3 regions of the Enterococcus sp. DIV0724b genome follow, and region 1 is predicted to be linked to each of the others. Evidence: riboswitches for the same ligand, from Rfam matches in the RefSeq annotation. Region 1 holds a riboswitch; each other region holds the start of a gene.
The links. A riboswitch is a leader RNA that binds a small molecule or an ion and turns the genes downstream of it on or off. The one in region 1 is predicted to bind magnesium.
Positions count from the first base shown of each region.

Region 2: another riboswitch for magnesium. It lies ahead of IGJ02_RS03820 (LCP family protein); the one in region 1 lies ahead of IGJ02_RS09795 (phosphatase PAP2/LCP family protein).
Region 3: another riboswitch for magnesium. It lies ahead of IGJ02_RS06355 (LCP family protein); the one in region 1 lies ahead of IGJ02_RS09795 (phosphatase PAP2/LCP family protein).

Region 1 covers NZ_CP172890.1:2,120,235-2,123,521, reverse strand. Annotated here, with positions in the region: gene IGJ02_RS09800 (ABC transporter ATP-binding protein) at 1-1,235, shown strand, start outside; M-box (ykoK) riboswitch at 1,484-1,651, shown strand; gene IGJ02_RS09795 (phosphatase PAP2/LCP family protein) at 1,912-3,287, shown strand, end outside.
Region 2 covers NZ_CP172890.1:808,818-812,104, forward strand. Annotated here, with positions in the region: gene IGJ02_RS03810 (DUF4809 family protein) at 1-372, shown strand, start outside; gene IGJ02_RS03815 (DUF4303 domain-containing protein) at 462-959, opposite strand; M-box (ykoK) riboswitch at 1,225-1,393, shown strand; gene IGJ02_RS03820 (LCP family protein) at 1,570-2,484, shown strand; gene IGJ02_RS03825 (FAD-dependent oxidoreductase) at 2,650-3,287, shown strand, end outside.
Region 3 covers NZ_CP172890.1:1,366,973-1,370,259, reverse strand. Annotated here, with positions in the region: gene alsS (acetolactate synthase AlsS) at 1-200, opposite strand, end outside; gene IGJ02_RS06360 (hypothetical protein) at 426-701, opposite strand; M-box (ykoK) riboswitch at 1,068-1,237, shown strand; gene IGJ02_RS06355 (LCP family protein) at 1,487-2,413, shown strand; gene IGJ02_RS06350 (FtsW/RodA/SpoVE family cell cycle protein) at 2,410-3,287, shown strand, end outside.

The DNA.
Region 1 (3,287 bases):
TCCCAATTTCAATGATCTTAATTATGATTGTTGTGAAAAATTCGCAAAAATACTTTAAAACACAACAAGAATATCTAGGTGTCATCAATGGTAAAGTAGAAGAAACAATCGGTGGCTATAACATCGTCCGTCTATTCAATGATGAAGAAAATTCACTTAAAGAATTTAAAACTCAAAACGATGTCTTATTCAAATCAGCTTGGAAATCACAATTTCTTTCAGGTTTGATGCAACCCATTATGAACTTTGTCGGAAATCTAGGTTATGTTGCCGTAGCGATCTTTGGTGGAATCTTAGCTTATAATGGCACAATCACAGTCGGTGATATTCAAGCGTTCATCCAATACGTACGAAACTTAACACAACCTATTGCGCAATTGGCTCAAGTATCTAACTTACTTCAATCAATGGCAGCAGCAGCTGAACGTGTCTTTGAATTCCTTGAAGAAGATGAAGAAGCACAAACTGTTCCAAACCCGGTTAAAATCGATAAAGCAAAAGGTATGGTCGACTTTGAACATGTTCGTTTTGGTTATACACCCGATAAAATCATTATCAATGATTTCAGTTCCCATGTTGATCCAGGCCAAACTGTAGCGATCGTAGGTCCTACTGGTGCAGGGAAAACAACAATGGTTAAGCTATTGATGCGGTTTTACGATGTAACATCTGGTGCGATTAAAATCGATGGTCATAATATCAAAGACTTTAATCGTGCAGACTTACGTAAAAATATCGGGATGGTTTTACAAGATACTTGGTTATTTAAAGGAACGATCATGGAAAACCTTCGTTATGGTCGCCTAGATGCAACAGATGAAGAAGTTTACGCGGCAGCCAAAGCTGCTCACGTTCACCACTTTATCCAAACGTTACCTGGCGGCTACAACATGGAATTAAATGAAGAATCGTCAAATATTTCCCAAGGTCAAAAACAATTATTAACGATTGCTCGTGCAATCTTGGCGGACAAACCGATTTTGATTCTTGATGAAGCAACGTCATCTGTTGATACAAGAACAGAAGGCTTGATTCAAGGCGCCATGAATAACTTGATGGCTGGCCGTACTTCTTTTGTTATCGCTCACCGTTTATCAACGATCAAAGATGCAGATAAAATTCTTTATATGCAGGACGGCGATATCAAAGAACAAGGTACACATGAAGAACTCCTTGCTGAAGGTGGCTACTATGCGTCACTTTATAACTCTCAATTTGAAGAGTTAGAGGAGTAAAAACTTGTAAAAGAGAGGCCGATACAAAAGCGTTTAGCTCCGAGAAATAAGCTGCTTTTTTCTCGCCGTTTATTCGGATTTAGAGCGTGGGATAAAACTGTTCTTTAGTTTTATCCCACGCTTTTTTTTTATTTGCTAGAATAAATCTTTCTGAATTCGCTTGATTTTAAATTAAGAAAAAATAAAGACTCTTGAAATAACTTGAAAAAATTTTTTTCCAGCGTTATTCTTTAATCAAATAAATAGATAAATAACCTTGTTAGGTGAGGCTCCTATACAAACAGAGGCTATTGCGCAGAAACGTCGAAAGACGCCAATGTGTAAAACAGGAATTGTCGAATTAAGGCTTTTCATAAAATAGCTAAGAAATTTTCTTTACGTTGTATAGTGCTAAAACTCAGACGATGAGATTGATTAAAAGTCAAACGTCTTAAGGAAAAATGTTTGGCTTTTTTCTTTTGGTAAATTAGAAAACTATTTTATTTACTGAATGTATACCGTCTTAGTACTTACTTGTGTTTTTTTGGAGTGTGGTTGAATAACGCAAAAAAAGACTGCTAAAAGATTCGCTCCTATCTATTAGGGAATAGAATCTTTTAGCAGTCTTTTTGGGAAATGCTTATGGTTCTTGTTTGATTAGTTTTTTAATGAATATAGGAATGAAGGGATTTATCACATGTATACGTCGAAAGAAAAGAATTTTACTCCAGTTATTTTTAGTGTTGTACTTTTTTCATTACTAAGTTTTTTAGTTGTTAAAAATGTAAGTTGGTTTACAAATTTAGATTCATGGATTTATCAATTTAATTGGAAGCCAAATGAAACACTGACTAGTTTCGTGAATCTATTTGCAAAAACTGCTACAATCGTGCCTATTTTTAGTTTGAGTCTTATCGTGTCATTTGTTCTATGGAAAAATAAGCATAAGCTACTAGCAGTTTGGATGAGCAGTAATGTTTTAGTAGTCAGTGCTTTAGGCTTTATACTTAAGAATTTTGTTGCTCGGCCACGACCTAATGTGGAACAGTTAGCCGAGAAAAGCTCTTACAGTTTCCCAAGTGGGCATTCTCTTTTAGCCATGTGTCTAACTTGTTCTGTTATTTTGATCGTACACACATTTTATCCAAGGAAAACGAAAAATTACAGGATTTTAAAAAATGTATTGCTTCTTTATGTTCTTTTGATTGGCTTGAGTCGAATTTACTTAAGAGTTCATTATCCGAGCGATGTGATTGCAGGGTTTCTTTTAAGTTTTTCTTGGGTGAATTTTTCTTATATCTGCCTTCAAAGGTTGTATCTTAATAGAACATTCACATCACGAGAAGCTAAAAAAAAGTTTGTGCAAAGAACCATTTTGGCTAGCTTAACTGTACTTTTACTGGCCGTTGCGGGAGCTTCTGTATATGGTGCAACAGTCTTTAATAATGTTCAAAAAACGGCTGACAAAATGTATCAGCCGCTGAATCGAAAAACAAAGCCTGCAGAGCTTAATAATAGTAAACCTGTTAGTTTTTTACTTTTAGGGATCGCAAATGATTCAAAGCGTAAAACAGATCTTCGAGCGAATACGATTATGGTCGTGACTGTCAATAATCAATTAAAGAAGACGACAATCACAAGTATTCCTAGAGATGCTTATGTAGAAATCGTTGGAAAAGAGGGTGTATACGACAAAATTAACCATGCCCATTCTTTTGGCGGTGATGAGATGATGATCAATACTGTCGAGCATTATTTAGACATTCCGATCAATCACTATTTTGTCATCAATATGGATGGATTAGCTGCATTGAGTGATGCGGTTGGTGGTGTTACTGTCAATAATGATTTTGAGTTTGATGCAGAAGGAATTCATTATCCAAAAGGAGAGCAGCATTTAGGCGGTTGGGAAACATTGCAATATGCAAGAATGCGCTATGAAGATCCTTTAGGAGACTATGGGAGACAAAAAAGACAGCGGGAAGTAACGATTCAGCTTACCAAAGAATTAATTTCTATGAAAAGTGTTTTTCATTATCAAGAATTACTAGACGTAATTGGTGATAACGGTCA
Region 2 (3,287 bases), 1.3 Mb from region 1:
AAAACAGTGAATTTATTAGATGGTGGTTGCAATGCTTGTGGAATTATTGAGGATGAAAATTATACATTGACGATAGACGAACAAGTTATTCCTTTAGAAGCATTGACAGTCAATTCTTTGATAACTGCAATAGCGTTAAAAAATGGCTACAAACGTGAATACGAGATAGATGTTATCGATGATTATACGTTATATAAAAAAGAGGATCATCAAGTTACGCTCAAAGAAGAATATGATTTTCTGACGTATACAAATGGGGCAGTGGCAATTGAAACAAGGGATCAAATTACGGACGAGAAGAAATTAGTGGAAAAGGTGAATGAAATATTAGTAGCTTTTTTTAATGTGGAAGAATTGGCGTTTTGTTTTTAAACTACTTTAACGAATGATATCATAGCTTTATTTAGAAACTAGATACAAAAAAATGCTTGTTTTTAACCTTAAAAACAAGCATTTTTTTGTTATTCTATTTGAAAAAGTTCTGACATTCCGATTTTTTCAAATCTTTCTTGTGAGTCAGAAGGTGTTTCGTCATGATCGTAAACCAATAGCTTAAAATCTTCTGTTTTTGGGATTCGTTCGAACGTTTCGCTGTCAGTCAAGAGGATTATTTGCTGACAAAGCCATTCAAGAACCATTTCAATATCTTGCTCATCTTCCACCCAATCATCAAATAGGTGAAGGGAGGCAAAACGTTGATTTTCATCCCAGTCACTGGAATTGTATTTCATTTCTTCTAATTGTATGTTGCTGTGACCTCTACTTGCATAATAATTTGTTGTTTCTTGCCAAAGATCTACAGTATTAAAACAAAGGTTTATTTCACCTTCTTCATAAATATTACAGTCTAATGCAAATGCATAAAAGGTTTCGTCGGAATGATCTAATAAAAAGTTGTCGATGCTATCGGTTAAAAAATTAAAAAAGTACTCTTGTTGTTTTTCTAAAAAGTGTTCCATGCGTATCCTCCAAGTGTTCTGTCTTTTAAACATTGAAACAGATAAAGGGAGGAATGTCTATCTAAAGTTGCTTTTTAAAGTGAAATAGGTATTTTTTAAGAAAATGTAAAGATTTTTTCATTTAAAATAGTTGTTGTCATAATTTACTTTTACTGCAGTGTTAGGTACAGAATAGTTATATTTTAATAACTTAGTTTTAAATTGAACAGCATTTATAAAATTTAATTTGACTTTGTGATTCGATACGCTTATAGTTTAAAATGAATTAAATACTTGTTAGGTGAGGCTCCTATATAAACACAGGCTACTGCTCAGAAATGTCGAAAGACAGGTACGGGTAGGACAAGATTCGTCGAATTAAGGCGTTTTTCAAAGTAGCTAAAGGCAATGCTTTTTACGTTATATAGTGCTAAAACTCAACGAAGAGAAGATCTAGATAAATTGCAAATTCATGGCGAATGCCATGTGTTTAAGTCGCCGTATTCTGATCCCTTCGCTGAGTATTCTTGGTGAGGGATTTTTTCTTTTAGCTAAGAAAAAATGCAATTATCTAATTTTAGTCAAGATTAAACAAATCGATTCAATTTTTATGTTTAGAAAGGAATAAACAATGAAAAAATCTGTAAAAATAGTGACGATTACATTATTATCAATTCTACTTGTAGTTGTGAGTGTAGGCTGTTATGCGGCGATTTCATTCCAAACAGCCAAAGAAAAGAGTGAATCAAAACTTTCCAATAAAAATGAAAACTTTACTGGAGATGAACAAACGAGCGATAAACAAATAACTGTTATGGTCGTTGGGAATGATTCGAGAGATGATGACGAGGATCAAGGTCGTTCAGATACGTTGATGGTGGCTCACTATGATGGAAAAACGAAACAGCCTAAATTGATTTCAATCATGAGAGATAGTTATGTAACATTTCCTGATGGTGGACAAGATAAAATAAATGCAGCATACGCATATGGCGGCGCACAAATGACTAAAGATGTGTTGAAAACCAACTTTGATTTACCAATCAATTACTATGTGGTAATGGATTTTAAAGAGTTTAGTGACATCATTGATGAACTTTATCCAAAAGGGGTCACAATCGATGCTGAAAAAGATATTAATTTAGACGGTGTAGACATTCTTAAAGGAAAGCAAACTTTGCATGGGAATAGTTTATTGCAGTATGCTCGTTTTAGGATGGATGAAGAAGGTGACTTTGGTCGGATCAGACGTCAACAACAAGTGATGGATGCTTTAGTTGAGCAGTCTAAAGATTTGATTCCAGTATGGGAACTACCTCAAGTTGCTGGAAAAATGGTTGGGAAAATTGATACAAATGTACCAACAAGTTTATTGATCGATTTGGCGAAAGATTTTCTTTCTGGAAAAGTGAAGCCATTAAAATCATTATCAGTTCCTGTAGAGGGGACATGGAACTTTAATGATTATACTGAATCTGGAAGCGTGATCGAGCTTGATGAACAGAAGAATGCTGAAGCGATTCAGGAGTTCATGAAGGATAATTAAAAATACAATTGTACAATTAAAAAATTCGTTTGCTCTCTTACATAGTGAGTAGACGAGTTTTTTTGTATAATACTCAAACAAATTAGCTTTTTTCTATGCGATAAGTGCATGCGTATGCTATTCTTTAAGAAAACGGTTTACTATTTTAGAAAGAAGGATTCTACTATGAAAGTCGTGATTATAGGGGCTTCATTTGCGGGAGTATCTGCTGCTTTAGCGATTAGAAAAAAACATCCCAAGGCTGAAATCCATTTAATTGATAAGCAACAAACAATAGGTTATTTGCCTGGAGGAATCAATCTGTATTTCAATGAAACGATCGGTCCTATTGAAACAGCTCAGTTCATTTCAGAAGAACAGCTAGTAGATAACGGTATTTCTTTGTTGTTAAACGCAGAAGTCGTCAGTATGGATTCAAAACAGCGTATTATTAAGTATGAAAAACAAGAATCTGATTTTTTTATGTCATTTGACAAACTGATTTTAGCAACAGGTTCTAGTCAGTGGTCCCAGAAAATTCTCGGTAGTGATTCAGAAAAGGTTTTAAAATATAAATTTTTACAAGGAGTAGTAAACGCAATCGAACATTTGGAAAATAGTAATACAGTCGCATTGATCGGCGGTGGCCAAATAGGTGGGGAAGCGGCTGATACTTTGCTGAAAAAAGGCAAAGAAGTGCATCTGTTTGAACGGATGGATTATTTATTATTCAAGTATTTTGATGAAGAAATGATCCGGCCCGTACAAGCAGAAATGAGCGCTCGAGGGGTCATTTTCCATTTTAATGAGACTGTTGAAAAAGT
Region 3 (3,287 bases), 750 kb from region 1:
CCGGTCAAACGTCCAACAGCTGCTGCCATAAAAGCAGCGTTTTGTTCATGACGCGTTACGATCAATTCAGGTCCGTCATCCACTAATGCATTAAATAGTCCATCGATCTTTGCTCCTGGAATCCCAAAAACATAATCAACTTGATGGTTTTTCAAACTCTCTACAATCACTTTAGCGCCATTTCTGCTTTTTTCCGCCATGTGTTACACTCCTTTTATAATCATGTTTCTTTTTCAAAAAAACGTTAATACAAAAAGAAACATTCGTTATTAAACAATAAAAAAATCTTTTTTTATAATACAGTTACATGACTTGTATCACTTTTTTCATTATAGCACGCATATTTTTATTTGTTTAATGATTTGATTGACGAAAAATAAAACAGTAACGAAACGTTTTAGGTTTCGTCACTGTTCAAAAACATGCTATTTTAGATATTTCACACGTTCATCTTCGATTCGTTTTTCAAAATCCATGCCATAATCAAAATCATAAACGTGGTCTAACTTGTCTTTATAGCAAAGCATATCAAGTGGCACATCTTCTTCTTGTTCAACCTTCTCCATATCTGCCGGCATCTGAAAAGGTAACAATTCTGATGGTGTGTACTCACCACTCAAAACACTTAAAATCGCCTGTATTTGGACACCAAAATCCACAATGATTCCTTGTGCAAATGGTTCTAATCCTTTCACAATCATCGGGTTTTTCACCATGAGAGAAACTAAAAAGCGCATTCTTCCACTTATTCTATCTTACAGAAAATTTAACTCTGATGCACACTCATCTAGCATTTTATGATTCTTTACTTGGCTCTGACACTTCTATTTTATTTTTAATAAGTTTAAGAAAGAGTAAAGAAAACGAAATTGTCAGGCTATTAACTTAAAATGCATCAAATTTGCGCTTGCCTTTGACAAATTAAAGTAGCCCCTCTCGCATTTGATTTCCTATCTGCCAAATGATAAAACAACACGGATTATTCTATTTTCTCACTTTTTATTATAAAAAATTTAATACTTAAGTAGTTGACATTAATGACGATATTCACTATATTTAGGGCGATCTAAATAACTTGTTAGGTGAGGCTCCTATGGAAACACAGGCTACTGCTCAAAAATGTCGAAAGACAGTAATGGGTAGGACAGGAATTGTCGAATTAAGGCTTTTCACAAAGTAGCTAAAAGCTCTGCTTTTTACGTTTCATAGTGCTAAAACTCAACGATGAGAATGATAATAAGCTCTCTTTGTGCTGAAATCAATCCCCCTTCGCTGAGTTATTTAAGCGAAGTTTTTTTGTTTTGATAAATAATGGTGACAGTATTTTTGATTTTGGAGGTGACGGTTTACAGGTTGACGAAATTAGACTTTGACTGTCTGTCACTTATTATTCACAGCAAAAAGAACTCTTTATCCCCATCTAAAACAATTCCTAAAGCCGAACTTTATTTGACGATCAATTAAAATGATTAGCGAGGAATAAAAAATGAAAACAGGAATGAAATTCTTAATTTGTATACTTCTTAGTATTATCTTACTTCTGACTGGAATCGGGAGTTATACTGCAATCACCTTTCATAACGGAAAGAAAATGGCTCTCTCTCAAGTAAATAAGACTAAGAATAATAATTTTTCCGGTGATCAACAAACAAATACGAAAGAGATCACAATCATGCTAATAGGTGACGATGGGCGTGAAGATGATGAAGATGGCGGACGTGCAGATACATTGATGGTCGCTCATTATAATAGCGAAACGAAACAGCCAAAATTAATTTCGATCATGAGGGACTCTTATGTATCCATACCAGGTCATGGTTTAGAAAAAATCAACGCTGCCTATGCTTATGGCGGAGCAGAATTAACCCGCAAAGTTCTTAATGATTCTTTTGGTTTACCAATCAATTATTATATATCCGCTGATTTTAATAACTTTATCCGATTGATCAATGAACTTTACCCCAAAGGAATTGAAATTGATGCGGAAAAAGACATCAACTTAGACAATGTTGATATCAAAAAAGGCAAACAAATCATGGACGGTAATACTTTACTGCAGTATGCTCGTTTTAGAATGGATGAAGAGGGAGATTTTGGACGTGTCAGAAGACAACAGCAAGTCATGGATGCTCTAGCTAAGCAATCTAAGGATGCAGTTGCTTTTATGCAGTTACCAAAAATTGCTGGTGAAGCGGTCGGTTACTTAGACACAAACATTCCAAGTGATCTCCTTGTAGATTTAGCAAAAGATTTTCTCACAGGAAAAGTAAAAAATCTAGAAACGTTATCTGTGCCAGTAAAAGGGAGCTGGGCCTTTAACGACTATACCGATGCTGGTAGTGTCTTGGAAGTAGATGAAAAACAAAATACACTGGCCATTCAAGACTTTTTGAATGATGGAGCCTCACGATGAGCTGGCCTAAAAGATTATCCAAACTGCATTATGTCGATTTTTATATTTTGATCCCTTATTTAATCTTATGTGTTGTAGGTATTCTGATGGTCTATAGCTCAAGTTCCTATCAATTGCTGGACAGTGAATTAGGGACCGCAAGTAAAGCAATCAAACAATCAATGTATTTTCTTTTTAGTTTGTTTTGCATGAGTTTTGTATATCGAGTCAATTTGAGCGTTCTTCGCAAACCCAAGATGATGTATTTCCTATTGGCATTAACATTTCTCTCAATTGTTGCGTTGCCTTTTATCGGAACAAGCGTTGGTGGTGCAAAACGATGGATCAATTTAGGTGTTCTTTTATTTCAGCCGTCTGAGTTAGTTCCTTTAGTCCTTGTATTGTACTTATCTTCTAACTTGTCTAAAAATGATACCTTAGTTCCGTTTACGTTTAAAAACCACAAACGCTCGTTACTGGTTTCGATTTTCTTTATGTTTTTTGTTGCTTTACAGCCAAATATAGCTGGTGCTTCAATGATTTTTATTCTTGTTTTAGTATTGTTTTTATTTAGTGGTCTTTCTCCTTTGTTTACATCACTTGCTTTAGTTGGCTTTGTTGCAATAAAACGGTTAGGGACGGTTCTTTTATTGTCGATTCCCACTGATTGGATGCCTCAAAAATTCAGCTATTTAGTAACACGTTTTGAAGTAATGCAAAATCCTTTTATCGATCCAACTGGCAAGGGATTTCAAACCTCTAATGCTTATTATGCCATGCATAATGGCGGTTTTTGGGGCTTAGGTTTAGGAAATAGTATTCAGAAAAAAGGATTTCTTCCAGCAGCTGATACGGATTTTATTTTTGCTATCTGTATAGAAGAGTTAGGATTGAT